DNA from 2 places in the Pseudoalteromonas sp. APC 3250 genome. Region 2 is predicted to be linked to the other one. Evidence: predicted binding sites of a transcription regulator. Region 2 holds the regulator's gene; the other holds the start of a gene.

Region 1 (17,459 bases), on a different contig from region 2:
TTAGTTCTGCTTTGGCGAATGAAAAAGTCAATGTGCTCAATATGAATGTCAACACGGTTGATAGCACTCAAACGGCTATTTTTGTGATGCAAATAGAAGTGCATGACTTACAAGGCACAAATAAAGTGCTTTCTAAGTTACACCAGATAGAAGGGGTGCACAGTGCAAAACGAGGGCAGTAATCAGGCTAATAATGAGGCTATAAGCCAACTGCTGGAAATAATGCAAACACTGAGAAACCCTGAGGGCGGATGCCCTTGGGATCTCAAGCAAACGTTTGCGTCAATCGTGCCGCATACTCTTGAAGAAGCCTATGAAGTGGCTGATTGTATTGAAACGAATAATTTAAGCGATTTAAAAAATGAGTTAGGCGACTTACTTTTTCAAATCGTGTTTTATGCGCAACTAGCACAAGAGCAGCAATTATTTAATTTTAACGATGTAGTGGCACAGTTAAATGAAAAGTTGGTGCGTCGTCATCCGCATGTATTTTCAGCGCAAGACACACCTAAAACCGATGCCGAATTAGCTGCGCAGTGGCAAGCAATAAAAGCACAAGAGCGTGCGGCTAAACCCCAAGGCCAAAGCTCAGTACTTTGGCAAGATATACCAAACAGTTTACCTAGCTTAACAAAAGCTAAAAAAATTCAGCAACGGGTCGCTGCGTTAGGGTTTGATTGGCCGACTTATCACGGTGCTATTGATAAAGTGAGTGAAGAGGTTGAAGAAGTGAAAGAAGCCTTAGCTCATGACCCATACTCAGATCATACAGCAGAAGAGCTAGGTGATTTGCTGTTTGCTACTGTTAATGTAGCGCGCCATGTTAAACGCGACCCCGAACAACTGCTTCGCAGTGCCAACGATAAGTTTTCTGCACGGTTTGAAAAGGTACAAAACTACTTAATTGCACAGGGTAAATGTATTGATTCTGCGTCTTTAGAGGAAATGGATGCAGCATGGGATGCGATAAAAAACTAAATAAATAGGGACATAAAAAATGTTTGTTTTTTGTGCACAGATTTACCAATTTTAGCTGGATTGCTTAGCTATGTTTTGGTACAATTTCGCCCCGTCTTGTTTATATTCCAAAATCACTTGTTTGGGTATTATATTCCTTTTAATTCCTGATATTCTAGGGTTCGCATGAGTACAAAATTTATCTTCGTTACTGGCGGAGTTGTTTCTTCGTTGGGTAAAGGTATTGCAGCAGCATCGTTGGCCGCTATTTTAGAGGCCCGTGGCTTAGATGTTACCATTTTAAAGCTGGATCCTTACATCAACGTTGACCCAGGCACAATGAGCCCAATTCAACACGGTGAAGTATACGTTACCGAAGACGGCGCAGAAACGGACCTTGATTTAGGTCACTACGAACGTTTTATTCGCACCAAAATGACCAGCCGTAATAACTTTACGCAAGGGCGCGTATATGAAGATGTACTACGTCGTGAAAGACGTGGCGAATATCTTGGCGCAACAATTCAGGTTATTCCTCATATCACTAATGATATTAAGCAACGTGTTTATGATGGCGCAGAAGGCCATGATATAGCAATCGTTGAAATTGGTGGTACGGTAGGTGATATTGAGTCACAACCATTTATCGAAGCTATTCGTCAAATGGGCACAGAGATTGGTCGTGAACGTGCGCTATTTATTCACTTAACGCTAGTGCCATTCTTAGGCCCTGCCGGTGAAGTGAAAACAAAACCAACTCAGCACTCAGTTAAAGAGTTACGCTCAGTCGGTATTCAACCAGATATTCTTATTTGTCGCTCAGATCGTAAGCTGCCAAATAACGAGCGTGCAAAAATTGCATTGTTCACAAACGTTGAAGAAAAAGCCGTTATTTCACTGCCTGATGTAGACAGTATTTATAAAATCCCTGCGTTATTAAAGTCGCAAGAGTTAGACAACTTTGTATGTCGTCGTTTCCATTTAGACGCGCCTGAGGCTGATTTAGCTGAGTGGGAACAAGTATTGTATCAAGAGTCTAACCCAACGGGTGAAGTGACAATTGGTATGGTTGGTAAATACATTGAATTACCGGATGCATACAAATCAGTAAACGAAGCATTAAAACATGCGGGACTAAAAAATCGTTTAACTATTAATATTCAATACGTTGATTCACAAGACTTAGAAACTAAAGGAACGGATATTCTTTCTCGCTTAGATGCTATTTTAGTGCCAGGTGGTTTTGGTGGTCGTGGTGTTGAAGGTAAGATTTTAGCGGCTAAATATGCTCGTGAAAACAAAGTGCCTTACTTAGGTATTTGTTTAGGTATGCAGGTTGCGCTAATTGAATACGCACGAAATGTTGCCGGTTTAGTTGATGCAAACTCAACGGAATTTAATGCAAACTCAGAGGCTCCAGTGGTTGGTTTAATCACTGAGTGGCTAGACGCTGAGGGTAACGTAGAAGTACGTGATGAAAAGTCTGATTTAGGTGGCACAATGCGTTTAGGCGCACAAAAATGCCATTTAACGCCTGGCTCTAAAGTACACGAAGTGTATGGCAGCGACGAAATTGTTGAACGTCACCGTCACCGTTACGAAGTTAATAACAACTTCGTTGCACAGCTTGAACAAGCAGGTTTAAGCTTTACTGGTTTATCTGAAGATAAAAAGCTAGTAGAGATTATTGAAAATAAAGATCACCCTTGGTTTATTGCAGCGCAATTCCACCCGGAATTCACTTCAACGCCACGCGATGGTCATCCGCTATTTGAAGGGTTTGTAGCTGCGGCTCATACCTACCAAAAAGCGTCTTCGTAATTTAAAAAAGGCTGTGCATATTGCGCGGCCTTTTTTGTTTCTAAGGCTGGCCTAGGTTAGCCGTACTCACCATTTTGGGAATATAGAGGAATCAAGATGTCAGAAATCGTAAAAGTAATCGGTCGTGAAATTATGGACTCGCGTGGTAACCCAACTGTAGAAGCTGAGGTATATTTAGCTGATGGTTCATGGGGCCGTGCTGCTGCACCATCAGGTGCATCTACAGGAACTCGCGAAGCATTAGAATTACGTGATGGTGATAAAACTCGTTATTTAGGTAAAGGCGTATTAAAAGCGGTAGGTTTCATTAATAATGAAATTGCAGCGGCTTTAAAAGGTCAAAATGCACTTGCTCAAAGTGATGTAGACCAAGTAATGCTTGATTTAGATGGTACTGAAAATAAAGAAAAACTAGGTGCTAATGCTATTTTAGCGGTTTCACTTGCTAACGCAAAAGCGGCTGCACAATCTAAAAAAGTAGAGCTATACGAGCACATTGCTGACTTAAATGGCACGCCAGGTGTTTACTCTATGCCACTACCAATGATGAACATCATCAACGGCGGTGAGCACGCTGATAACTCAGTAGATATTCAAGAATTTATGGTTCAGCCAGTTGGTGCTGCTAATTTCCGTGAAGCATTGCGTATGGGTGCTGAAGTATTTCACAGCCTTGCAAAAGTGCTTAAAGCAGATGGTCATTCAACAGCTGTTGGTGACGAAGGCGGTTTTGCACCAAACCTTGCATCAAACGAAGCAGCACTTGCAGCAATTAAAGTGGCTGTTGCAAATGCCGGTTATGAGCTTGGTAAAGATATTACCCTTGCACTTGATTGTGCTGCCTCTGAGTTTTATGACAAAGAAGCAAATATCTACGACCTTAAAGGTGAAGGTAAAAAGTTTACCTCTGAAGAGTTTAACTACTTCTTAAAAGACTTAACTGAGCAATACCCAATTGTATCAATTGAAGATGGCTTAGATGAGTCTGATTGGGATGGCTTTGCTCATCAAACTAAACTAATGGGCGATAAAGTCCAATTAGTGGGTGATGACTTATTCGTAACCAATACTAAGATTTTAAAACGTGGTATCGACAATGGTATTGCTAACTCAATCTTAATTAAATTTAACCAAATTGGTTCACTAACAGAAACGTTAGCGGCAATTAAAATGGCGAAAGATGCTGGTTTTACAGTCGTTATTTCTCATCGCTCTGGTGAAACTGAAGATGCAACCATTGCTGATTTAGCGGTTGGTACAGCTGCAGGCCAGATCAAAACAGGTTCATTAAGCCGTTCAGACCGTGTTGCTAAGTACAACCAATTGCTTCGTATTGAAGAGCAATTAGGCGCTAAAGCACCGTACAATGGTTTAAAAGAAGTTAAAGGCCAGTAATTCTTTAATTTGTTTAAAATTATAAAAATCCTCGCTTATGCGGGGATTTTTAATCATAAATGCAAATATAACAGGTGGGTGGTTTATTGTTTGTAAATTTATTGTTACTTTAGGAGCGTATTAAAAATAACAATAAAATGATTATGAAAAATAACTATGTTACTCACCTCATAAATGCCAAATATCATGGCACGCTTCCTCCAAAACAAGAAATAGTGTCTTTTGCGCTAACAGCTCCTGAATTTGTTCACTATTGGTTATGTCATGCGGTTTCATCATCAACTTCTTCTCAGGAGCTAGCCATTGTTTTATGCTTAGCTAAGTATCATAAAATTGAAGCTCTTAAGGTTTTATCTCACTTTTGGCCAATCCGAACTGCTGATCCGCAAGTAACAATTAACTTTGAAAAACATATATCGGGCCTTCCTAAGACTATACAGCAGGGTATTGAAACCGATTTAATAGGGTTGTGGAGTAGCTTAATTATGCCATTGAATATTCAATCCTCTGAACAATCATTACCTGTGACAACATTAGAAACGCAACTAACGAATGAATTAGCGCAGGAGATTATAAAGCTTGCTAATAATAATTTAAATTTAGCTGGGGTGTATGCTGAAAACTCTACAAGACAAAAAGTTATAGACATCAGAGACAATGAGCAGCTTATAACACAATTACCAGTCGATAATATTTTAATAGCTATATTACAGCGCATCATATGTTCAGACGACTATGCTGACTTAGCATATGCTGAGCCTATGATTATTTATCGTTATACTCAAGGTCAGCAATACAAATGGCACTATGATTTTATTACACCTTCAAATGAAAATGCTAAAAAAGAACTTAATTTTTTTGGTCAAAGACGGCGAACACGTATTATAAATTTAAATGACGGATTTGAAGGTGGAGAAACCGCCTTTAAAGACTGGAATGTAAGTGTTAAAGCCAAGCAAGGACAAGTAATTAAATTTAATAATATGATTGGTAATCAGGTAGATAAAAACTCAGTACATAGTGGAAAACCCGTATTATTAGGTGAAAAGTGGATTTGTACCCTTTGGATGCGAGAAAAACCTTTTTGGTTACGCGAATCTATTTGGTGCAAAAATTAATACCGACAAATAATTACAACTGAAACTGCTGTTTTAATATCTCTTTTGTAAAACTGGTTTTCAAATAAAAGCCACGGGGCAGGGTTTGTATAATTTGCCCGTTGGGGCCTATGGCATCGGTAACTACTTTGCTATTAGCTGCTTTTGGCCGTATTTGCATGGCGTCGCCTAAATGCCCTGATATTTCATCTACCCGACCAAGCGCTATAAGCTCCATTTGCTCTTCCCAGTCACGCTGTAATTGCGCATCTTGCGCGGGGGAGGGTTGCCACAAAAAGCCACTGCCTATGGTTCTATCAAACGGAGCAATATCGCGCTCACTTAAAATAGGTAGCCATAAAACATGATTCAACTTTTTACGTACGCTACTTGTGTGCCAGGTCATGCCAGTTACATTCATTAGTGGGGTAACCGACACAAAGGTAGTTTCTAGCGGTTTGCCTTTATATGAAATGGGCAAGGTTTTGAGCTCTATGCCTAAATCCTCAAAGTCGGGTAGCGGTTTTGACCCAGCACTTGCGCCTAATACATACTCAATCAGTTGACCTGTCCAGCCTTTTTCACGCAATAAATCATCTGGCGTTTTAAAGTGGTACTGCTGTGCAAGTTGTCCTAGTGTGAGTCCTGCAATAGCATCGACACGTTGCATTAATTGATTGATTGAATGAGGTTTTAAAGGTTGCATACTGTTTATTTTAGTTGAATAAATACCAACGCCATGATAGCAAATTAGTGTGTTAGTGGATATCTTTAGCGGTTGGTTGAATTTTGTTCGTGCCGTGTGTGGTGCAATTTTATGCACTGTTTTAAAACGCCAAGCTTAACTAAGTAACTGAACTGCATTGTTTTTTTTGTTTTTAGTGTTCAGTTTTAATTAAGGTCTATAAATGTTGTAAGGATAAATACAGATGTATAAACATGTTTATCCACAGATTCTGTGGAGAACATCACCTTTTAGATCTTGTATTGTGGATTTGTTTGCTAAATGAGCGTGTTTTACAAAAGTTATGCACAAGCTGTGAGTAACCAGCACAAACAGTGTGGTTTTTATGTATTTATCATGGCAGTGTTGTTTGTTATTAACATGCAATGGATTTCGCTATTAATTTGCCTTAACCGAGGACGTTAACGGGGCTTGTACGTAATAGTATTTGCCGTATTGCAGCTAATGTGGAACAATCATAAAAAATCGACTTACAAATGAGGCACTAAGGTGATTGATGCCGAAGGTTTTCGTGCCAATGTCGGAATTGTAATTTGCAATAATCAGGGGCAAGTGTTTTGGGCCAGACGCTATGGTCAACATTCTTGGCAATTTCCCCAAGGCGGTGTTGATGATGGTGAAACACCAGAACAAACTATGTACCGTGAATTACACGAAGAAGTAGGTTTGCGACCAGAAGATGTAGAAATAGTTGCAAGCTCAAAACATTGGTTACGCTATAAATTACCCAAACGATTAATCCGCCGCGACTCAAGTCCGGTGTGTATTGGGCAAAAACAAAAATGGTTTTTACTGAAGTTACGCTGTAAAGATGAAGATGTAAACTTACTAAAAACGCACCATCCTGAATTTGATGATTGGCGGTGGGTGAGTTATTGGTATCCGGTAAGGCAAGTAGTATCGTTTAAACGGGATGTTTATCGACGTGTTATGAAAGAGTTTGCTCCTTTTGCTATGCCCTTCAATAAGCGAGAGCAACAAAAAGACAATTGGCGAAGCAAAAGGTAGTTTTACATAAAAAGGAGCAGTGTATGCTGGCAACACTCAGATCGATAGCTGAGTCTGTTTCGCAACAAGCGAATTTAGACGATGCGTTAGTGTGCTTTGTGAAAATGGTAAAAGATGCCATGAATACCCAGTGCTGCTCCATTTATTTTGCCGATTACAGTCAAGATAACTTTGTACTAATGGCCAGCGAAGGGTTAAACCCCGATGCGGTGGGTAAATTTAGAATTGGCTTTACTGAAGGACTTGTTGGGCTAGTTGCTCAGCGCGAAGAGGCGATTAACATTGCGTTTGCTAAATCGCATCCTCGCTTTAAACTCTCCCCAGAAGTGAACGAAGAAGGCTACAACGCTTTTTTGTCTGTGCCTGTTGTTCATCAAAAAAAGGTATTAGGCGTTATTGTTGTGCAACAGAAAATGGCTCGAGTATTTTCTCAAGATGAAGAGTCGTTTTTAATTACGCTCTCAGCGCAGTTAGCTTCACAGCTTGCACATGCCGAAATAAAAGAAGTATTGCGCCAAGATGAGTCGTCTCATCAAACATCGGTTTTAAAAGGGGTGTCTAGTGCGCCAGGCATTAGTATTGGTAAAGCCTTTGTTGTTATTCCTAAACTTAATTTTAAGTCCATAGAGCTTACTAAAAATAGTGATGTGAATGAACAACGCCGTTTATTCACGCAAGCGGTTGCTGCAACGCGCAAAGAATTTAGCACTTTATCGATGACATTAAGCGATACCATACCGCAAGAGGCGTTGGCGGTGTTTGATGTGTATCAGCAATTATTGGATGCTAAAAGCTTAGGTCATAATGTAGAGGCACAATTACAAGAAGGTTGGTGTGCAAAAAGTGCATTAAAAATTGTGATTGAACGTTTAGTTGCACAGTTTAATGAAATGCAAGACCCTTATATTAAAGAGCGTGCGGTTGATGTTAAAGACATTGGCTTACGGGTGCTTCATCACTTAGTGAACACTGAGCATGCAATAAAAGACTACCCTGAAAACACAATCCTCATCGCTCACACATTAACTCCTGCGATGTTAGCCGAAGTGCCAAATGAGCGTTTAGCAGGTGTGGTAAGCATTAATGGTTCAGCTAATAGCCATGCCTCTATTTTAACGCGAGCAATGGGGGTGCCTGCAATTTGGGGTATTGAAGATTTACCGTTACTGCAGTTTGATAACAAAGAAATGATTTTAGATGCTTTTGCTGGGCGTTTATATATTTCGCCTTCGCAAATGCTTATTGATGAGTATACCGAGTTACAACATCAAGATAACTTACTCAACAATCGTTTTTTAGAAGAGCAATCACTGCCTGCAATTACCTTGGACGGGGAGCATATTAGTTTATTGCTCAACGCAGGGCTTGAACTTAATACGCAACAAAATAGTGCCCATATTTGTGATGGTGTTGGTCTTTACAGAACCGAAGCGTGGTTTATGCAAAAAGGGCAGTTTCCATCGCAACAAGAACAAGAAAAATGGTATCGCGAAGTACTCAGTAGCTATTATCCTAACCCCGTAGTTATGCGAACGTTAGATATTGGTGGCGACAAAGTTTTAGATTATTTTAATATTACCGAAGAAAACCCGTTTTTAGGATGGCGTGGTATTAGAATTAGCCTAGATCATCCTGAGCTTTTTTTAGATCAGCTCAAAGCCATGCTCAAAGCGAATATTGGCTTAGGTAATTTAAAAATAATGCTGCCTATGATCAGTGGCACTGATGAAGTTGAAGAGTCGCTGGCATTGTATAACCAAGCCTATTATGAGTTAAGCGAAACATTTCCTGAGCAATTAATAGAAAAGCCAGATATTGGCATTATGCTTGAGGTACCTTCAAGTGTATTTATGCTGCCAGAGTGGTCTAGAAAAGTCGATTTTTGCTCAGTGGGTAGTAACGATTTAACTCAGTATTTATTAGCGGTAGATAGAGCAAATGCCCGTGTGGCCGATTTATTCAATCCTTATCATCCAGCTGTGTTACGTGTATTAAATAATATTGCCAGCGAATGTGAGCACTATGAATTGCCCTTTAGTTTATGTGGTGAGCTTGGCGGCGATCCCGAGGGAGCAATATTACTCATTGCCATGGGCTATAGACGTTTAAGTATGAACTTATCGTCGTTAAATAAAGTGAAATGGGTGCTTAGGCGCTTAAATGTTAGTGACATGGAACAATTACTGAGCGAGTGTTTAGCACAGCCCAATGCTAAACAAGTGTTGCGTTTAACCCGTAATTTTATGATAGAGCATCAGCTAGGTAATTTATTTTATACACCTAAATGATAGAGCTGTTATTGTTTATATAATCAATTAAAATATACATATTCTTAAATGTATTAGAGATAACTATGTATGAACTAGGACTTCTAGTTGCAAGTTGTGCGTTATTAGGTTGCATTGTTGGTTTTTTAGCAGGACTTCTAGGCATAGGCGGTGGTTTAATCATTGTGCCGGTGCTAACGAGCTTGTTACTGGGTTTTAATGTGGCCGCTGCCGATCATGTATTGGTTATCGCTATTGCGACATCTTTAGCCTCTATTTTATTTACCTCGACTTCTTCAGCGTTAGCTCATCATAAAAATGATAATGTGCCTTGGAAAATTGCCCCTTGGGTAATGTCGGGTGTGGCCATTGGCGCCTTGATTAGCGGCTTTGCTGCCAGCTTTATACCTGAGAAAATGTTACGAACCGTGTTTGCGGTGAGTGTGGTTTTTATTGCTATGAGAATGGTGCTTTCTGCCCGTAATAAAGTGAGCGTAGGTCACCCGATGCCTGCAGGCCCCGTGCTAGGAAGTATTAGTGCGATAATGGGGGCACTATCTGGGTTGATTGGGATTGGCGGTGGCGCACTACTTGTGCCTATGTTGCACTATTTTTCGGTTGATATTAAAAAGGCAATTGGTTGCGCTGCTGCATGTGGTATTGTAATTGCCTTTTTTGGCTCTATTGGTTATGTCAGCGCCGGTTGGCAAGTAACTGACTTAGCGCATGGTTTTATGGGATTTGTTTATTTACCTGCATTGTTAGGGATTGTTGTTACCTCATGGTTTATAGCGCCAATAGGCGCCAAAGCAACGCATTACTTACCTGTGAATACAATTAAGAAAGTTTTCGCGATGTTACTTGTTATCATCGCTATTAAAATGGTTTTTAGCTAAAGGTTTATTTTTATGGCACTGGAGTTTCCTCAAATTGATCCAATAATTTTTTCTATTGGGCCACTTAGCGTTCGTTGGTATGGATTAATGTACTTAATTGGTTTTGCGTTTGCGATGTGGTTTGCTAATCGTCAAGCTAATAAGTCCGGTTCAGGTTGGACTAAAGACGAAGTCAGCGATTTACTCTTTTACGGCATGCTGGGCGTTATATTAGGTGGGCGTATTGGTTATGTTCTGTTTTATCAATTTAGCTATTTTATCGAAAACCCCTTATATTTGTTTAGAATAGACCAAGGTGGCATGTCGTTTCATGGTGGAACACTGGGGGTGATCACTGCAATTGCTATTTTTGCTTACAAGCGTAAAAAATCGTTATTACAAGTCGGTGATTTTGTAGCACCTTTAGTGCCTGTTGGTTTACTGGCTGGGCGTATAGGTAACTTTATTAACGGCGAATTATGGGGGCGTACCACTGATGTTCCGTGGGCAATGGTGTTTCCAACCGGAGGCCCGCTTGCACGCCACCCTTCACAACTTTACGAAGCTTTTTTTGAAGGGCTTGTATTGTTTGTCATATTATTGTGGTTTATTAAGCGTCCACGTCCTGCGGGAAGTGTGTCGGGTTTGTTTTTACTGGGTTACGGCGTATTTAGATTTTGTATTGAATATTTTCGCCAACCAGATGCGCAATTGGGGCTATTTGCTGATTTCATTTCTATGGGGCAAATTCTATCGTTACCAATGATAATTGGCGGGTTAGGCTTACTTATTTGGGCCTATAAACAACCACTATCAAAAACAGCGGCAAAAGCTTAAAAGAAGAAGTTAGATGAAACAATATTTAGAATTATGTCAGCGCATTGTTGACCAAGGACAATGGATTGAAAACAAGCGTACCGGTACACGTTGTTTAACGGTTATAAACGCTGATTTAGAATACGATGTGGCTAATAATCAGTTCCCAATGATCACTACGCGAAAAAGCTATTACAAAGCGGCTATTGCTGAATTATTAGGTTATTTAAGAGGCTATGACAGTGCTGAGCAGTTTCGCAATATAGGTTGTAAAACCTGGGATGCTAACGCCAATGAAAATAGTGCCTGGCTCAATAATCCTAATCGTAAAGGTGAGGATGATATGGGGCGCGTTTATGGCGTGCAAGGACGAGGCTGGCAACGCCCTGATGGTTCAACACTGGATCAACTTGCAAAGGTCATCAATAATTTAAAAAATGGCATTGATGATCGCGGCGAAATTATTACCTTTTACAACCCAGGTGAGTTTGAGCTTGGCTGCTTGCGCCCATGCATGCATACGCATACCTTTTCATTACTAGGCGATACCCTGTATTTAACTTCGTACCAACGAAGTTGTGATGTACCGTTAGGGCTAAACTTTAATCAAATTCAATGTTTTGTTTTATTGGCACTGGTTGCACAAATTACTGGCCACAAAGCAGGTAAGGCATATCATAAAATCACCAATGCCCACATTTACGAAAATCAGCTAGATTTAATGCGAGACGTGCAATTAAAGCGCGAGCCATTTGCTTCTCCTCAATTAAAAATTAACCCAGAGATTAAGTCGCTCGAAGATATAGAAACATGGGTAACACGTGATGATTTTGAGGTGGTTGGTTATCAATGCCACGAGGCTATTCAATACCCATTTTCAGTTTAAAAAATAAGGAGAGCATAATGAAAGCAGTGATCCCCGTAGCCGGCCTTGGAACACGTATGTTACCGGCAACTAAAGCAATTCCAAAAGAAATGCTGCCCGTTGTAGACCGTCCACTCATTCAATACGTTGTTAGCGAAGCGGTTGCCGCTGGTATTAAAGAGATAGTGCTAGTAACGCATTCGAGTAAAAACTCGATTGAAAACCATTTTGATACCAGCTTTGAACTAGAGGCAACATTAGAGAAACGTGTAAAGCGGCAATTACTTGCCGAAATACAGTCTATTTGCCCTAAAGATGTGACCATTATTCATGTACGTCAAGGTGAAGCAAAAGGCCTAGGCCATGCTATTAACTGTGCCGCCCCTATTATTGGCAATGAACCTTTTGTGGTTATTTTACCCGACGTTATTATTGATGATGTAGAAAGTGACCTAACAAAAGACAACTTAGCTGAAATGATTACTCGCTTTGAGCAAACTAAACACAGTCAAATTATGGTTGAGCCAGTCCCTAAAGATGACGTAGATAAATTTGGTGTTGTGGATTTAGGTGATGTTGAGTTAAACCAAGGTGAAAGCTCACCCATTCAAAGCATGGTAGAAAAACCACCCGTTGACGAGGCACCTTCAAACCTTGCTGTGGTTGGTCGTTACGTGTTGAGTAAAAATATTTGGCCATTACTGGCTAAAACCCCTCAAGGTGCTGGTGATGAAATTCAGCTAACAGATGCAATAGCCATGCTTATGCAAGATGAAAAAGTAGATGCCTACGCAATGAAAGGCCGAAGCCATGATTGTGGCAGTAAAATTGGTTATTTAAAAGCAACCATTGAATTTGCTCTTCGTCGTGATGAATTCGCCGGTGAGCTTAAAACGTTTATTAAAACGTTAATTTAAATAAACTTATCATTATTAGAAGCGCCTATATGGCGCTTTTTTTGATTGTAAAATAGCTTTTTTAGTATTTTAAATTATCACTATTTTTGCAGTTATACAGACATATTTAACATTGTGTTGTAATCTTTATGTTAACCCAAGTTGTTTTGTTGTTAACGTGCTTTGTTGATTCAATTGAAAATTGACTTGATTGAGCGGTCTAAACTATTGAAAGAGAAACAATCAATGTGTGAATACAGCAAAAAGTATCACCGATATCTGTTAGTCGTATTACTGTTGTTATTAAGTACTGGTTGTACGATATCGCCTGATAAAACATCATTAAATGAAGAAGTTAAAGACTCACCTGAATATGTAACCATCACAGCGCTCGAGCTTGCTCAACTAAAAGATGCCGCCTTGCAATGGCAGCAAGCGCGCTCTGGCATAGAGCGGCTATTAAAGTTAGAACGTGAGCTCACATATTTAGTTGATCACCTAGATATTATTAACAGTAAAGCAATAGCGCAATCTAATCAGGCTGTTAGCAATCGTTATGCTCGCTCAGTAATAAACACAAAGGCGCCGCCAAATCTTAGATATGGTAATAATTACGCAAGCACCTCAGATAAAGTTGAACGACCAAGGCAAAGGTATAGTAATCGCTACGCAAAATCCTCTAAAGGGGACGCTCCATACAATCAGCGACACAGTAGTCGCTATGCTAGCGTGCCTACAAAAATGATTACAGCCCCTTCAAAAAGCTACAGTAAGCGCGCTGTTAGTTTGCCTGCGAAAGCAACGAACTCAATCGTGAAGAAAAAAGTATTCCCTCAAACATCGAAGCTAACAAAAGTGGCAATGGTTGATACCAACAAAAAAGTATTTGCATTGCAGGTTGCGTCACTCGATTCACAAGAGAGTGTTGCCAAAGAATGGAAGCAAATTAACAAAAAAGCAGCGCCTTTGTTTAAGGACAAAATCACGACAAATATTGAAAAAGCAAAGGTTAATAACAAAACCTATTATCGACTAAAATTAGGTGAGTATTTTAACTTTAAAAGTGCAGAGGATGATTGCGAGGTATTTAAATTTTATAAAGTTGACTGTTTTGTGAGTAACTACACTGACGGACCAATCAGGTTATAAAACAATATTACTTGGCGCTTTTATTGCATAATAGCTGTAGATAGCTAGTCTTTTGTAATGGGTGCCTAAAGTGAAACTTTATTTAATAACATTATTAATACCATTTGCATTAGCTGGTTGCAGCAACCAGCTAATGCCTTCAGATTCACAAAGCGATAAGCTTGTACGTGAAAAAGATATAAAACCTTACCTAGAGCAATGGGATAACAACAAAGAGCAAATAGCGCGCTTAAGCACCATGGAAGAAGACTTATCGTTATTGATTCAAGCGCTTTCTGCACAAACAGATATTGATACCGTACCAGAGCCGATGAAAGAGAAAGTTAAACGTGTTGAGTATGGCTCTAAGCAATCGTTACAACACTCATCAGAAACCGCTTTAGCTGATAACACTACCAGTACAAACAAAGCAATGTACGGTGTGCAAATTGGACGTTATTTAATTTCTAACGGAGCCAAAAGGCAAGTGGAGCGACTAAAAGAGCAATACCCTCAATTAAACAGTATTTTGCAATACCGTATTAATGAGCAAAAAAAAGAATCAACTATCTTTTATAGTGTTGTAGCAGGCCCGCTAAAAAATCAACAACAGGCGGCGCAGTTGTGTTTGTTTTTTTATAAGATGGGTAATAAATGTACCTTAGCGGCATTTTCAGAGGATGTTTAAGGTTTTTTTCGCTTATTTTTGCATCCTGTTATTATAAATCAAAATAAAGTAAATATTTTTTAACTTTTTAGTGATTTTGGCCGATACTTAAATTAACCTGAACAAAAGGTTAATAACATATATCTAAGGGAAAACTATGAACAAAATATTTACTAAAGCAGCATTGGCTGCGTCAATGGCTGCTCTTTCTTTTGGTGTAATAGCGGAAACTGCGACATTTAACGCAGGTGTAACTGTTCAAAACGCATTTACTTTTCAAAGTACTGCAGATTTAGATTTTGGTACTATTCGTGCTACAGCAGATACAGCTGCAACAGATACGGCGACTCTTGTTCTTGCAGCTAATCCTGCAACATCATCGATAACAGCAGCTTCAGGTGCGGGCGCAGAAATTGCAGTACTTGCAGCAGGTACGCCAGCTTCTTTTTCAGTGTCTGGGGTTTCTCCTTTTGCAACGCTTACAATTGATGCGACAGGTGTATCGGGTGCTATTTCTCCAGTAACTGCTCCTGCAGGCACTGCAGGCTTTACACTTGGTACTCCTACTTACTACGTATTAACTGGCGCAAACCCAAATAGTGCAGCAACAACAACTATCCAAGTTGACTCTACAGGCGCTGCTACATTTAATATGGGTGCGACATTAACTACAGATGCAACAACGCCTTCAAGTGATTACATTGATGGCGATTACAGTGGTACATTCACATTAATATTAGATTATTAATAGTATTTGCCTGCCTTAATGGCAGGCGCTTTGTGCTAAAACTTATTTTACTACTAAGTGTTTTTTTTAGCGCTAAAGTACTTGCTCAGGTGACCGTTCTTGAACCTCTAAACTTTGGTACGATTGTTGTCGTAAAAAATACACCTAGTAGCTCAATCACTCTTTTACCAAGTGGAACCAGTTCGACAACCAACATACATTTAATGCACAGTGGAAATCCTGCAGAATTGCTTTTTGAGGGATACGGGGCACGAGTACAATTAAACATAAGTGATACAGGTGTATATCCATCCCTTAGCAGAGTGAATGGTGGAAACGCTTTTATACTTAACAATGTCATTTATGCTTCTTCAGTAACAACAAACGCATATGGTATGGGGGTTTTAAAGGTTGGCGGGCAGTTAAGCACCAGTGGCAACGGGCAACCATATATAGACGATAACTACAGCACCACAATTGAATTAACAATTTCGTATTAAGAGCAATCTCAAAATGAATTTATATAAACTTTTTTTAATACTTGCATGTGCCAGTCAACTATTTATAGGCTTTAATAGCCAAGCCAATTTACTTATCTCTCCAACTCGTATTTCTTTTGATGAGCGCCAACGCGTTGCAAAAGTGATTGTAATAAACAATGGCGATGAATATCAGACATACCGTTTAGAATGGCAGGAAAAAACAGCAAAGCCAGAAGGTGGATATATTACCTTAACTGATAGGCAGATACTTCCTTCATCATTAAGCAATATGGTACGTATGAGCCCATCACAGGTACGCCTAGCTCCAGGTGAGCGTCAAATAGTAAAGCTTGCACTTAGAAAACCAAAAGGTTTGGACGATAAAGAGTATCGTTCGCATTTATTATTTAAGGCCCTACCCAATGAAACTAAAAGCAATAAACAAGGAATGGGTATCACAATTAATATGATTTTGAGTTATTCCATACCAATTATATTACGCCAAGGGGCTAAAATACCTGAAGTAGATATTGAATCTGTTGAAGTAATAAAAAATCAAAAAAATAACGCATTACTTGTCTCGCTTGCGAGAGCAGGAAACTATAGTACTTTTGGTAAAGTTGAAGCTTTTTACCAAGCAAGTAATAGTAGTGAAGAAATGAAAGTGTCTATGATTAACGACTATAGTATTTACGCTGAAGTGCCATTGGCTAGATTGACGTTAAATCTATTTGAAAAAAATGCGATTAAAGGTTCTGGTAAGTTGCGTATTGTATATTCAGGTTTAAAAGAATATCAAGGTATCAAATTTGCCGAGAAAGTGGTTAATATTAATGCAAGCTCAGTAGGGTTATTAAACTGATTTTAAAAATGTATTTTACATGGTGTGTGAGCTTAATACTGTTTGTGTTAAGTTTTTCTGTACACGCGTCTGTAAATAAAACAGACGCTATATATAACACTTTATTTAATATTGAGAAAAAATGGCAGGCTTTGACTGACGAGCAAGCTCTGAATACAGGGCAATTAAAGCTCGAAAAAAATGAAGGGCAAGAGGTCACGCTTTTTAACAACGCTGACGATAAAAGCGCAGGTATCCCTGTGGGTGAACTATTGTTTTTTTCAGCATACCTACGCCAATATTATTTAGGGGAGTTGGTTGCAATAAAAAGTGAAAGTGGCGCTTGGATTGAACTTAACAGTTTATTTGAGCAACTTAACTTTGCAATTACCATTAATAGTGAAAACTTAACCGCACAAGGGTGGTACATTTCACCTGAAAATCGTTTTGAACTGAACTTAAATAATAAAGCGGTAGTGATAAAGAACGAGGTTTATTCATTTTCAGAGCAAGACTACTATCTTGATTCCGGTGATGTGTTTGTTGATTCAGCACTTTTAAATCAATGGTTTGAATTAAACATGCGGCTTAACTTTAATTCTTTAGAACTTGGCTTTTCACCTAAGCAAGTTTTACCAATAGAACAAAAACTACAACGAGAAGAGCGGAAAATATCATCGAATGCGAATAATTTAGAGCCCACATTACCTTGGAAAGCCAGCCCTTACCAAGCAGTATCTACACCAGTAGCTGATTTACAACTTAGTTATTCTGCAAATGAATCTAACCGTTCTTTAGATTACTCAATTTTAGGTTCGCAAGATCTCGCTTATTTAAAAAGTGAATACTACCTTGCAGGACAAAACGGCGAT
Region 2 (14,132 bases):
TGCAAGAGGTAAAAGACGAATATAAAAACTCAGAAGGTGATCCGCAGATTAAAGCGCGCATAAGGCAAACCCAACGTCAAATGTCGCAAAAGAGAATGATGCAGGATGTGCCAGACGCCGATGTTATTGTTACCAACCCTACTCACTATTCCGTAGCTTTAAAATACGATACAGAGCGAGCAGGCGCGCCTATTGTATTAGCCAAAGGTGTGGATGAGCTCGCCATGCAAATTCGTAAAATTGCATTGGGTAATGAAGTGCCTATTGTTGAGTCTCCAACTTTAACCCGAGCGCTTTATCATACTGCAGAAGTGGGTGAGCAAATCCCCGATCAGCTCTTTACTGCGGTTGCTCAAGTGCTTGCTTATGTGTTTCAGCTTAAACGGTTTAAAAAAGGCCGTGGAAAACGCCCTGTTGCCCTTAATAAAAAGCTGCCTATCCCCGATGAATTTAAGTATTAACTGCTAACCAACTAACTTGGAATAGTTATTGCAATTTCAGCGTAGTGTCAATTTTTTGAAATTGTAGAGTTATGGAATTTAAAGCGGTATTACAACAACTTAATAAAGATAAAAAAGAATATGCGAAGGGCGTTGGTACACCGCTTTTGGTGTTGGCTGCGCTGGGCATGGTTATTTTACCGCTGCCTCCATTCCTGCTTGATATATTATTTTCGTTTAATATCGCGCTTGCGTTAGTTGTATTACTGGTCACTTTATACACCATGAAGCCGCTTGAGTTTGGTATGTTCCCAGCGGTGCTGTTAATTGCAACCATAATGCGCTTGGCACTCAATGTGGCCAGTACCCGGGTGGTACTGCTTGAGGGTCATAACGGTGGGGATGCTGCTGGTAAAGTCATTGAAGCATTTGGTTCAGTGGTAATCGGTGGTAACTACGCCGTGGGCTTGGTGGTGTTTTTAATTCTGATCATCATTAACTTTGTGGTAATCACCAAAGGTGCTGGTCGTATTTCAGAAGTATCAGCGCGTTTTACTCTAGATGCTATGCCAGGTAAGCAAATGGCCATAGATGCAGATATGAATGCCGGTTTTATCAGTGCCGAGCAGGCCAGAGAACGTCGTGAGGAAGTAACCCGTGAAGCTGACTTTTATGGTTCTATGGATGGTGCTAGTAAATTTGTAAAAGGCGATGCTATTGCTGGCATAGTCATTTTAGTAATCAATATTGTGGGTGGCTTATTTGTTGGCATGATCCAACATGATTTAAGTTTTTCACGCGCTATGGAAGTGTACACACTATTGACCATTGGTGATGGCTTAGTCGCGCAATTACCTTCATTACTACTTTCAATTGGTACTGCAATTGTTGTAACCCGTCAAAATGAATCGCACAACATGGGCGATCAGTTTAAGAAGCAATTAGGTAACGAAAAGTCGTTATTTATTGCCTCAGGTATCCTTATTACTATGGGCTTAGTCCCAGGTATGCCACACCTTGCATTTTTAAGCTTAGGGGCGCTTTTAGGTTACCTTGCATACTATACTCAGCAAAATAAACTGAAATTAGCCGCTGCAGAAGCAGAAGAAGCCGAAAATGCCGCCTCAGGTACCGGAATTGCGGCTAAACAAGAGCAAAAAGAACTGGGTTGGGATGATGTTCAACAAGTTGATGTTATTGGTTTAGAAGTCGGTTACCGACTCATTCCTCTCGTTGACCAATCACAAGGTGGCGAGCTGTTAAACCGTATTAAAGGAGTGCGTAAAAAACTATCTCAAGAGCTGGGCTTTTTAGTGCCGCCGGTGCATATACGCGATAATCTAGAACTCGACCCAAATGCATACCGCATAACCATGATGGGTGTATCAAGTGGTGAGGGTGAGCTTAAACATGGTGATGAATTAGCGATTAACCCAGGCCAAGTATTTGGCCCGCTAAAAGGAATTGAAACTAAAGATCCTGCGTTTGGTTTAGATGCAGTTTGGATAAAACCTGATCAAAAAGATGAAGCACAGTCTTTAGGTTACACGGTGGTTGATTCGGCGACCGTGGTGGCAACCCATATTAGCCAGTTACTCACCAATAGCGCCGCATTATTACTCGGACATGAAGAAGTACAAAACTTATTAGATATGTTAGGTAAGAGTCACCCTCGCTTAGTTGAAGGACTTGTACCTGAGGTATTACCGCTGACCACCATCGTTAAAGTACTACAAAATTTATTAAATGAAGGGGTAGCAATACGAGATATGCGCTCAATTGTTCAAACCCTTGTTGAGTATGGCCCTCGTAGCCAAGACCCAGATGTATTAACGGCTGCAGTGCGAATATCACTGCGTAGATTAATCGTCCAAGATGCCGTTGGTATGTCTTCTGAAATCCCTGTCATAACCTTGGCGCCTGAGTTGGAACAGATGTTGCATCAGTCACTTCAAAATGCAGGTGATGAAGGTGCCGGAATAGAACCAGGGCTTGCTGATAGACTTCAAACATCATTGAATGAAGCGCATCAAAATCAAGAAATGGCCGGTGAACCTTCAATATTGCTAACGTCAGGAATGTTACGCACTGTGTTATCTCGATTTGTTAAATACACCATTCCAGGATTGCGAGTGATGTCTTATCAAGAGATACCAGATGAAAGACAGATCAAGATTGTCAGCTCTGTAGGCCAACAATAAGATTTTAAAGGGGTTTGAATTATGAAAATTAAACGTTTTTTTGCTAAAGACATGCGCACTGCACTAAAAGAAGTAAAAGAAGAGTTGGGTGTTGATGCGGTTATTATGTCAAATAAAAAACTAGCTAATGGCGTTGAAATTGTTGCTGCAGTTGATTACGACAAAGCAGCGACAAAACCGCCAGAGCAGCCTCAAAGCCAACCCGCTGCAAGAGCTTCATTTGCACATACTGAGCAAAGTTCACATAATTTTGTTAAACCAGAACCGCAACGCGCTCAACCTAAGCCACAAGCAAAGGTTGCAGATAGCTTACAAGCCTTACTAGAGCGTCAGTCTCCACGTCCTCGTTCAGCAGAGCTTGCTTCAATGTTTTCACACTCTGGCATTGACACTTCTGGTCACTATCAAGAACAAGAGCCTGTGCAATCACGACCTAAAAATATGTTTGAACGTGAACAAAGCGCGCCAGTGCGCCCTCACACCCAAGCCGATAGCTTAGGTTTTGACGATTTAGACAGTGGCTTTGACGATTTAGATTCACCTAGCGCACCGCGTCAGCAAACAATGCATAAAGAATCCAGTGACATCAGCACAATGCGTGAAGAAATGAACGCAATTCGTCAACTATTAGAGCACCAAGTATCAGGTTTAATGCAGCAAGATATGGCACGTCGCGACCCGACCCGTGCATGTATGATTGACCGCTTAGTCGGTATGGGGATAGAGAAAAATGTTGCTGAGCAAATGGCATGTTTTGTACCAGACGATGTGTCTCGCCAACAAGGCTGGAAAGCTTTATTGAACATGGTTGAAGATCAAATGCAAACTACGAACAACGAAATACTTCGCCAAGGCGGTGTTTTTGCGTTAGTCGGGCCTACAGGCGTGGGTAAAACCACCACAGTTGCAAAACTGGCAGCATTGGGTGCACAAAAATACGGTGCCGATAAAGTAGCGCTTATTACTACCGATACTTACCGTATTGGTGCTTATGAGCAGCTAGCAACGTATGGTCGTATTATAGGTTGTGGCGTTAAACAAGTTAAAGATGCAAATGAATTAGCAGAAGTTTTATACCATTTACGAAATAAACGTCTAGTCTTAATTGATACAGCGGGAATGAGTCAACGTGATTTACGTTTAACCGAGCAGTTAAACACCTTAATGCGTAATCAGCGTGTTGATATACGTAGTTATTTAGTATTAAGTGCGACGGCGCAAATTAATGTATTACAAGAAACAGTAAGGCACTTTAAAAAAGTACAGCTAAGCGGATGTATTTTTACTAAACTTGATGAGTCATTGAGTTTAGGTGAGATTATTAGTATTGCGATTCAAAATCGTCTCCCAATAGGGTATCTTACTAACGGTCAGCGAGTACCAGAAGATATTAGAGTGGCAAATGCCGAAAAACTAGTAAAAAAAGCTGAGCAATTGTATTTAAAAAGAATAAAAGCACAACAATCACGACACCAATCAGTGGCGTCGAGCACAGTAGAGATGTATGATTAACACAGTTTTAGATCAAGCAAGCGGCCTTCGCAAAATGAGCAAGAATAATAATAACGGCGTAAAAGTTATCGCTGTCACCGGCGGCAAAGGTGGAGTGGGTAAAACGAACGTATCCCTTAACACGGCAATCGCGTTAGGCCAACAAGGCAAACGTGTGCTTGTACTAGATGCTGATTTAGGATTAGCGAATTGTGATGTGATGCTTGGACTGCGCGTTGAGCGTAATTTATCTCATGTTTTATCGGGCGAATGTGAACTTGATGATATTTTAGTCGAAGGTCCCGCAGGCATAAAAATAGTGCCTGCAACATCGGGTTCGCAAAGTATGGTTGAGTTATCACCCTCAGAGCACGCTGGACTTATTCGTGCATTTAGTGAACTTAACACCGACTTTGATATTTTAATTGTTGATACCGCTGCGGGTATTTCCGATATGGTGCTGAGTTTTTCTCGCGCAGCGCAAGATGTGGTTGTGGTGGTATGTGATGAGCCTACATCAATTACCGATGCCTATGCTTTAATTAAAGTACTTAGCCGTGAGCACGGCGTTTATAAATTTAAAATTGTTGCCAATATGGTGCGTAGTTTACGCGAAGGGCAGGAATTGTTTGCAAAACTTTCAAAGGTTACCGACCGATTTTTAGATATATCAATGGAGTTGGTTGCAACGGTTCCATATGATGAAAATATGCGCAAATCAACGCGCCGCCAAAAAGTAATTGTTGAGGTTTTTCCTGGGTCGCCTGCTGCAATTGCTTTTAAAACACTGGCTACAAAAATTGCTAAGTGGCCAACACCTAGTCAAGCCTCGGGTCATTTAGAGTTTTTCATTGAGAAACTAGTTAGTAACTAACAATGACAATACCGGTGAATAGAGCTATGGGATATCAGTCAACACAAAATTTAAATATGATTGTTGAAAAGCATGCCTCATTAGTCAAAAAAGTGGCGTGCCATTTAATTGCTCGTTTACCGGCCAGTGTGCAGCTAGATGATTTAATTCAATCGGGTATGATTGGTTTAATTGAAGCTTCAAAAAACTTTGATGCGAGCAAAGGCGCAAGCTTTGAAACCTTTGCCGGTATTCGTATTCGTGGTGCGATGATAGACGAAATGCGCCGAGGCGATTGGGTTCCACGTTCAGTTCACAGAAAAAGCCGTTTGGTTGCAGAGACTATTGTTGCGCTTGAGAACAGTTTAAACCGTGAACCTAAAGATAGTGAAGTTGCTGAAAAACTTGAAATTTCGCTAAATGAGTACCATCATATTTTAAACGATGTAAATGTAAGCAAAGTGTTAGGTATTGAAGACCTTGGTATAGATGACGATGTGATTACACCTCATGGCCAAGATTTAGCACTAGACAAACCGTTCAATAATGTTAAAAATGAACGGTTTAATGAGTCTTTACTCAGTGCAATAAAGTCGTTACCGGAAAAAGATGCAATGGTGCTTTCTTTGTACTATAACGATGAGATGAATTTAAAAGAAATTGGGCATATACTCGATGTAAGTGAATCGCGTGTAAGTCAGATACATGGTCAGGCGATGATTAAGCTTAAAGCAAAAATCAATGACTGGATAAACTAGAAGTAAGTAAATAAAGGTTCAGGCCTCACTGGAGGATGTTTTGGATAAAAACATTAAAATTCTTGTTGTTGATGATTTCTCAACAATGAGACGTATTATTAAAAACCTGTTGCGCGATTTAGGTTTTACCAATGTTCAAGAAGCAGATGACGGGTCAACTGCTTTGCCTATGTTGCAAAATCAAGCGTTTGATTTTGTTGTAACAGATTGGAATATGCCAGGCATGCAAGGTATTGATCTTTTGAGGGCAATTCGAGCTGATGAAAAATTAAAGCATATTCCTGTTTTAATGGTTACAGCAGAAGCTAAAAAAGAACAAATAATTGCTGCGGCCCAAGCAGGTGTTAATGGTTATATTGTTAAACCATTTACTGCAGGTACATTGAAAACTAAATTAGAAAAAGTGTTCGAACGCTTAGGTTAATGAGAGGGAGAGGCTTATGTCAGCACCTGCTGCGCCTCAGATTACTTTAGAACAAGCTCGCCAGTTAGTTGTTTTTTTAGAAAATGGTGAGCAAGATAAAGCGAATCAGTTAATTTTAGAAACAGCTTCACAAGAGCAATCACAGTTATTTGCTGAGGTGGGTAAGTTGACGCGTCAACTGCACGAAGCTTTAAAAAGTTTCGAGTTAGACACGCGTTTAACAGACATTACCACTGATGCCATCCCTGACGCAAAAAAACGCCTTAACTATGTCATGGAAATGACAGAAAACGCAGCCAATAAGACAATGGATGCGGTTGAAGCAAGCTTACCATTAGCACAAGAAATCGCTGACGAAATAGCTGATATCAAGCCAACGTGGGATCGTTTAATGAACCGCGAAATAGAGCTTGGTGAGTTTAAATCACTTTGTCATAGTATTGATAAGTTTATGAGCAGTTCTCATCACAAAACCGATGAGTTACAAATGCTGATGACTAATGTGCTGATGGCTCAAGACTATCAAGATTTAACCGGTCAGGTTATTCGCCGTGTTATTGAACTTGTCCGTGAAGTTGAAGAAAGTTTAATTCACCTGTTGACTGCATTTGCAGCGCAAGGTGGTGAGGTTGAACCAACTGAACAACCAGAAAAAATAGAAGATCCCATTGTTGCACAAACACTAGCAGGTCCCGAAGGGCCTATTATTGATAAAGAAACGCGTAATGATGTTGTATCTGATCAAGATGAAGTTGATGATCTATTATCAAGTTTGGGCTTCTAATAGGAGAGTACTGCATGAGCTTTGAAGTCGATGAAGATATTTTACAAGACTTTTTAGTAGAGGCCGGAGAAATCCTTGAGCTTTTATCTGAACAGTTAGTAGAACTGGAAAACAACCCAGATGATACTGAGCTACTAAACGCAATATTTCGCGGTTTCCACACTGTAAAGGGTGGCGCTGGCTTTTTGGCTATGACAGAGCTTGTTGATGCATGTCATGGTGCTGAAAATGTGTTTGATTTACTGCGCCAAGGTGTAAGAACAGTTAACTCTGAATTAATGGATGTGATTTTACAAGCACTGGATACCATTAATGAAATGTTTGCCACGATTAAAAATCGTGACCAGCCAGAGCCTGCTGATCCAGAATTACTTGCAGTACTTCACAAACTTGGACAGCCACCGACAGCAGAAGAGCTTGCCGGCGATTCTGTGGTTGAAGATATAGCTCCTGTCGAAACCCCATCGGTAGAGCCCGAACCAGTTGCAGAGCAACCGAGCAACGATGCTGAAGAAGACCCGTTTGCTTTTGATGAATTATTTAGCGGCCCAGATAGCAGCAGTACTGAGTCTCAGATTGATGAAATAACCGAAGACGAATTCGAAAGCCTACTTGATGAACTTCATGGAAAAGGGCAAGCCCCACAAGAAAAACAATCATCATCAAGTGACAATGATGTCAGTGGTGATATAACTGACGATGAGTTTGACAGCTTATTGGATGAACTTCATGGTGTAGGCAGCTTTGGCGAAGTGAGCCAAGCAACCGCAAGTACACCACAACAAACACCATCAGCCCCTGTGGCTCCACCAAGTAACGAGCAAAGCTCGGGCGATGATGAAATAAGTGACGACGAGTTTGAAGCGTTACTTGATGAACTTCATGGTAAAGGTGCACCTAAGTCGATAGAAACACCGGCTCCTGTAAGTAAACCAGAACCAGTGGCAGCTAAAAAGCCAGAACCAGTTGCTGCAGCTAAGCCACAGCCTAAACCAGAGCCAGCTAAGCCTGCTCCTGCGGCACAAGCAGCTAAAGCTGCGCCGCCTAAAAAAGCAGCGCCTCCACCGGCAGAAACAACAGTACGTGTTGATACCAAACGCCTAGACCAAATAATGAACATGGTGGGCGAGTTAGTACTTGTGCGAAATCGCTTAGTGAGTTTGGCGACTAATTCTGATAGCGAGGCTATGGGTAAAGCTATTTCCAACTTAGATGTTGTGACTGCTGATATCCAAGGTGCAGTAATGCAAACACGAATGCAGCCAATTAAAAAAGTATTTGGCCGTTTTCCTCGTGTTGTACGTGACTTAGCACGAACACTTAAAAAAGATATTAATTTATTACTTGTCGGTGAAGACACCGATTTAGATAAAAATTTAGTGGAAGCATTGGCCGATCCATTGGTGCATTTGGTTCGCAACTCGGTCGACCATGGTATTGAAATGCCCGATATTCGTGAAGCATCGGGTAAACCTAGAACAGGTACGGTGACTTTATCAGCTTCGCAACAGGGTGATCATATTCTACTTACCATCCAAGATGATGGTGCCGGTATGGATGCTGAAAAGCTTAAAAAGATTGCGATTAGTAAAGGGGTGCTTGATCACGACCAAGCGAGTCGTCTTTCTGATACTGAAGCTTATAACCTTATTTTTGCACCTGGATTTTCAACCAAAGAAGAAATCTCAGATATTTCTGGCCGTGGTGTTGGTATGGATGTGGTTAAAACAAAAATCACTCAGCTCAATGGCTCGGTTAACATAAAATCAGAAATGGGCGTAGGGACTACTTTAGAAATCAAAGTTCCACTAACACTTGCGATATTACCTACCTTAATGGTGGTGGTGGGAGAGCAAACCTTTGCCTTGCCGCTAGCGGGTGTAAGTGAAATATTCCACTTAGATTTAACAAAAACTAATGTGGTTGATGGCCAGCTAACGATTATTGTTCGTAAAAAGTCGATTCCATTATTCTACCTTGAACATTGGCTTATAAAAGGCGCTGATAGAGGTCAGCGAAAAGCACAAGGGCATGTCGTTATTGTGCAAATAGGGACTCAAAAAGTAGGGTTCGTTGTTGATTCACTAATAGGTCAAGAAGAAGTGGTGATCAAGCCTCTAGATGCATTATTGCAAGGTACGCCGGGTATGGCGGGTGCGACTATTACCTCTGATGGTGGAATTGCACTGATATTAGATGTACCGAGTATGCTAAAGCATTACGCTGGATAATAAAAAGTAGGTATAAACTTTATGCCTACCCATTCATTGAATAAGAGAGCGAAATGGCTGTTAAAGTTTTAGTAGTTGATGATTCAAGCTTTTTTCGCCGCAGAGTGAGTGAAATTCTTGAACAAGACAGCGGCATTGAGGTAATAGGCTTTGCTGTAAATGGCCGAGAGGCCGTCGAAAAAACAGCTCAGTTACGTCCTGATGTTATCACCATGGATGTTGAAATGCCGGTGCTGGATGGTATTAGTGCTGTGAAAGAGATCATGGCGAGTAATCCAACACCTATTTTAATGTTTTCATCGTTAACACGAGCAGGGGCATCTGCCACTTTGGATGCGCTTGATGCTGGGGCGATGGACTTTTTACCTAAAAAGTTTGAAGATATTGCTCGCAATAACGATGATGCAATTAAGTTATTGCAAAATAAGGTTAAGGAAATAGGCCGCCAGCGTATTGGAAGAATTACGAGAACGGCCCCATCTCCAAGTATTAGTAAACCAGCGTCAAACAGTTCTGAACGCTTTTCTAACCTTGCTAAAAAGCCGATAGTTCAACCTGATCGTAGCTTTAATAATGCGAGTCCTGCACCTAATAACAGCAGTGCCTCAGCGCGTGCCAGTGGTAAGCAGTATCAGTTAGTTGCTATTGGTACATCCACAGGTGGGCCAGTTGCACTGCAAACTATTTTGACGCAATTACCTGCTAATTTTCCACACCCTATTTTACTCATACAGCATATGCCTGCTGCATTTACCCCGGCCTTTGCTACTCGCTTAGATGGCTTGTGTAAGATTAAAGTAAAAGAAGCGCAGCAAGGCGATAGATTACAACCTGGGTGCGCTTATTTAGCGCCAGGTGGCCAGCAAATGATGGTAGAAGGACGTGGCTCTAATAGAACCCTTCGTGTGTTTGAAGATAAAAATGAACGAGTAAACTATAAACCAAGTGTTGATATTACCTTTGCCAGTGCGGCCAAAGCGTATCAAGGTGATGTGCTTGCCATTATTTTGACAGGCATGGGTGCAGATGGTCGTGATGGTGCTCGCATGCTTAAGCAAACTGGCGCTACAATTTGGGCTCAGGATGAAAAAAGCTGTGTTGTCTATGGTATGCCTCAGGCGATAGCCAGTGCAGGTTTAGCGAGCGAAAGCATTAGCCTTCATGATGTGGCTGCACGCTTAAAAAGAGAGGTTGGCTGTGGATAAGCTTTCTGTTTTAGGATTACTGGTTGCATTAGGTGCTATTGCAATCGGTTATTCTTTAGAGGGAGGTGTGGTATCTGCGCTGTTTAATGGGCCTGCACTAATTATTGTATTAGGCGGTACATTAGGTGCGGTGATGCTACAAACATCAGCCAATACATTTAAAAAAATGCTTAGTATTACTCATTGGGTTTTTGTTACCGACGACCATGATATTGAAGATGCTATTGAGCAAGTAAAACGCTGGTCGCATAAAGCCCGTCAAGAGGGTTATTTAGCATTAGAAAACGAAGCACTTGCGCATTCAGATCCCTATGCCGCCAAAGGACTGAGTTTATTAGTTGATGGCTGTTCAGAGCAAAAACTACGCGATACCCTCGAGATTGACTTATTACTTGAGCGAGAACGATTACTTGAGGCTAGCCGGGTATATGAAGCAATGGGTGGGTATAGCCCAACTATTGGTATTTTAGGTGCTGTACTTGGGCTTATTCAAGCCATGTCATTTATTAACGATCCTGAGCAGTTAGGAACGGGTATTGCCACCGCGTTCATTGCAACTATATATGGTGTTGGTTTGGCTAATTTATTATTTTTACCTATGGCCAATAAGCTAAAGCAACGGGTTGAACAAAAGATGCTTTATCACGAAATGTTAGCGGAAGGTGTAATTGCTATTAGCCAAGGTGAGAGCCCTATTAATATAGAACTAAAGCTTGAAGCCTACCGCGTTGAACGTCCAATTTTACAGGCCCATTAGCGCCTATGTTACGCCGTCGCTTACGTCATCACCAATTAAAGAGCCAACATACTGAGCGTTGGTTAGTTTCTTATGCGGATTATATGACCATAATGTTTGCATTTTTTGTTGTATTGTATGCAATTGCGATAAACAAAGAAGACAACATCAAGGTTTTATCTGATTCTCTTGAGCATGTTTTTGATAAGTCTGCAAAACAATATTCTCAGCAGGGTAACGGGGTAAATGGTGATGCTTTATTGCTTGAAAGGGTGACCCCTGAGGCTGAAATACTCTATGGCGAAAGTATTCAAGAGCTAGAGCAAGGCCCAGTGTTACTCGATGGTCAAAGTGACAATAGCAATATTAGTCAACGCCACTTAGGTAAGCCGCTGGATAGTTTATTGGCTAAATTACAATCGTCGCTGATTGATGAGATACGCAGTGGCGAGGCTAGCTTAGAACTAAGCCAAGACTGGTTGGTTATTGAGCTCAATTCCGGATTGTTGTTTGCTAGTGGTAGTGCTGTTGCACATAACAAGGCCAAAGAGATTGTAAAAAAAATTGAAGCAATCATCGCATCAGTCGATAACTATATAAGAGTACGCGGGTATACAGATAACGAAACCATACGAAATGAAATATTTCGTTCTAATTGGGAGTTATCAGTGGCGCGTGCAACCTCAATATTAGTTGAGCTAGAGCGTTTGGGCATTGAATCCGCGCGCATGGCCATTGAGGGATATGGTCAATACTCTCCCTTTGCCGATAATAATACCGAAGCTGGGCGTGCTGAAAACCGTAAAGTCGTGATTGCACTTTCTAAATATGGTTTAGCACCCGAGCCCTCTGATGAACAAACGAGATCATCAATTTCAGTATCAGAGCAAAGTCAGCCAGAAATTGAGCTACCAGCCCAAGACGATACAATAAAAATAATTCGTTTACCGCATGGTGGCATCCGTGTTACAACGCGCAACGAACAGTAATTAGGATGTAATGTGAAAGTTTGGACAGTAGCCAATCAAAAAGGGGGAGTAGGCAAAACCACTACAGCGGTTAGCCTTGCAGGGATCCTTGCGCTTCAAGGCAAGCGCGTGTTATTGATTGATACAGATCCTCATGCTTCACTAACCTATTACTTTGGTATTGATTCAGAAGATTTAGAGGTCAGTGTTTACGATATTTTTACTCGCGGCTCGAGTATGAAAAGCGAAGAAATATTGCAAGCATTATGCCCCTCAACAATTGAAAACCTTGATATTTTACCCGCAACTATGGCGATCGCGACACTTGACCGTAGCATGGGTAATAAAACGGGAATGGGCCTGATTTTAAAAAAAACACTGGCTAAAATTAGCGAGTATTACGATTACGCAATTTTAGATTGTCCACCTGTTTTAGGTGTGCTGATGGTCAATGCGCTTGCCGCCTGTGAAAGAGTGTTAGTGCCGGTGCAAACTGAGTTCTTGGCGCTTAAAGGGCTCGATAGAATGATGCGTACTATGGAATTAATGCAAACCTCTCAAGCGAAAAGCTATGAATATACTATAATTCCAACTATGTATGATAAACGAACCAAAGCATCGCTTGAGGCCTATAAAACACTACAAGAAACGTATAAAGAAAAAGTATGGCCAGGCGTTATTCCTGTGGATACTAAATTTAGAGATGCAAGTTTAGCGCAAAAAGTACCGGTAGATTTTTGCCCAAATGCGCGTGGAGTCTATGCTTATAAAGCATTACTTAAATATTTAATAAAACAAGGTTAATAAATGAGTAAGCAATTATTTGCTAATGAAAAAGTAGTCACTCAGTACTTAGGGGCGTTATTATCTGATGACGAACCAACAAAAGACCTTGAGCCTGTTGCTAAACTGCTTGAGCAGGTAACGTATGAAGAGCAAAAAGAACAACCAGTAATAGTTGAGCCTGTTGTTGAAGTTGAAAAGCTTAATAAGCAAGTATCGAATGTAGAAATTGACACCCACCAAGAGCAACACGTCGTGCCTGAGCAAGAGGTGGTTGTAGGTGGTGAAGCTGACTACTTTGATGGTGAGTTTCAAGCGCTGTTTTTTGAAGTGGCAGGGCTTACTTTAGCGGTGCCGCTAAAAGCCTTAGGTGGCATTCATGAGCTTGGAGAAGTAAATCATTTATTTGGCAAGCCTAAGTGGTTTAAAGGGGTTATGATCAACCGAGAAGAAAAACTCAATGTTGTTGATACCGCTCGCTGGGTTATGCCTGAAAAGTACGATGAGCAGTTAGAGGCATCTTTAAATTATCAATATCTCATCACTTTAGGTGATAGCCAATGGGGTTTATTAGCAGAAAAACTAATAAATAACATTACATTGAGTAAAGAAGATGTAAAATGGCGTACAAATAACAGTAAGCGCCCATGGCTTGCTGGAGTAATTAAAGAAAAAATGTGTGCTTTAATAGATGTTAATAATTTAAACGCACTATTAGAGAAAGGCTTAGATAGCCGTCACAAGTAATGACCATTACGAGGTAAGAGCATGAGTGAAGATAAATTACTGTCAGCTAAAAAAAATGCAGATAATAATGATGAGATTTTGCAGTGGGTTACGTTCAAGCTAGAAGATGAAACTTATGGCGTAAATGTAATGCAAGTGCAAGAAATACTGCGTTACACCGAGATTGCTCCTGTACCAGGTGCGCCTTCGTATGTGATTGGTATTATTAACTTACGTGGTAATGTTGTTACCGTTATTGATACTCGCTCTCGTTTTGGTTTACCTGATATTGAAGCGACGGATAATTCACGTATTTTAATTATTGAAGCAGAAGAGCAAGTGATTGGCATTTTAGCCGATAGCGTTTCTGAGGTTGTTTACCTACGTAGCTCTGAAATTGACAGTGCGCCAAATGTAGGTACAGAGGAAAGTGCTAAATTTATTCAAGGTGTATGTAACCGCGACAATGAGTTACTTATTCTGGTTGATTTAAATAAACTACTTAGTGATGACGAATGGGATGAGTTAAGCG

What was found. Region 2 encodes FliA, which starts transcription of late flagellar genes. Its sites were predicted from a motif close to CTAAAGNTNNNNNNNNNNNNGCCGATA; they were not measured.
Positions count from the first base shown of each region.
Region 1: QL986_RS12305 (DUF4402 domain-containing protein) is a predicted target of FliA. The motif match lies at 14,618-14,644, and genes of this name have one in related genera.

Region 1 is NZ_JASDCM010000011.1:36,348-53,806, reverse strand. It holds gene relA (GTP diphosphokinase) at 1-182, shown strand, start outside; gene mazG (nucleoside triphosphate pyrophosphohydrolase) at 163-978, shown strand; gene QL986_RS12365 (CTP synthase) at 1,144-2,778, shown strand; gene eno (phosphopyruvate hydratase) at 2,875-4,173, shown strand; gene QL986_RS12355 (2OG-Fe(II) oxygenase) at 4,317-5,291, shown strand; gene mutH (DNA mismatch repair endonuclease MutH) at 5,305-5,976, opposite strand; gene rppH (RNA pyrophosphohydrolase) at 6,505-7,023, shown strand; gene ptsP (phosphoenolpyruvate--protein phosphotransferase) at 7,047-9,311, shown strand; gene QL986_RS12335 (sulfite exporter TauE/SafE family protein) at 9,377-10,186, shown strand; gene lgt (prolipoprotein diacylglyceryl transferase) at 10,199-11,002, shown strand; gene QL986_RS12325 (thymidylate synthase) at 11,016-11,867, shown strand; gene galU (UTP--glucose-1-phosphate uridylyltransferase GalU) at 11,885-12,763, shown strand; gene QL986_RS12315 (SPOR domain-containing protein) at 12,989-13,891, shown strand; gene QL986_RS12310 (SPOR domain-containing protein) at 13,962-14,558, shown strand; gene QL986_RS12305 (DUF4402 domain-containing protein) at 14,695-15,285, shown strand; gene QL986_RS12300 (DUF4402 domain-containing protein) at 15,318-15,764, shown strand; gene QL986_RS12295 (fimbria/pilus periplasmic chaperone) at 15,778-16,608, shown strand; gene QL986_RS12290 (hypothetical protein) at 16,635-17,459, shown strand, end outside.
Region 2 is NZ_JASDCM010000006.1:189,969-204,100, reverse strand. It holds gene flhB (flagellar biosynthesis protein FlhB) at 1-461, shown strand, start outside; gene flhA (flagellar biosynthesis protein FlhA) at 533-2,641, shown strand; gene flhF (flagellar biosynthesis protein FlhF) at 2,663-4,153, shown strand; gene QL986_RS08910 (MinD/ParA family protein) at 4,146-5,006, shown strand; gene QL986_RS08905 (RNA polymerase sigma factor FliA) at 5,033-5,743, shown strand; gene cheY (chemotaxis response regulator CheY) at 5,784-6,167, shown strand; gene QL986_RS08895 (protein phosphatase CheZ) at 6,184-6,951, shown strand; gene QL986_RS08890 (chemotaxis protein CheA) at 6,966-9,182, shown strand; gene QL986_RS08885 (chemotaxis response regulator protein-glutamate methylesterase) at 9,236-10,387, shown strand; gene QL986_RS08880 (flagellar motor protein) at 10,380-11,144, shown strand; gene QL986_RS08875 (flagellar motor protein MotB) at 11,150-12,112, shown strand; gene QL986_RS08870 (ParA family protein) at 12,125-12,895, shown strand; gene QL986_RS08865 (chemotaxis protein CheW) at 12,899-13,621, shown strand; gene QL986_RS08860 (chemotaxis protein CheW) at 13,643-14,132, shown strand, end outside.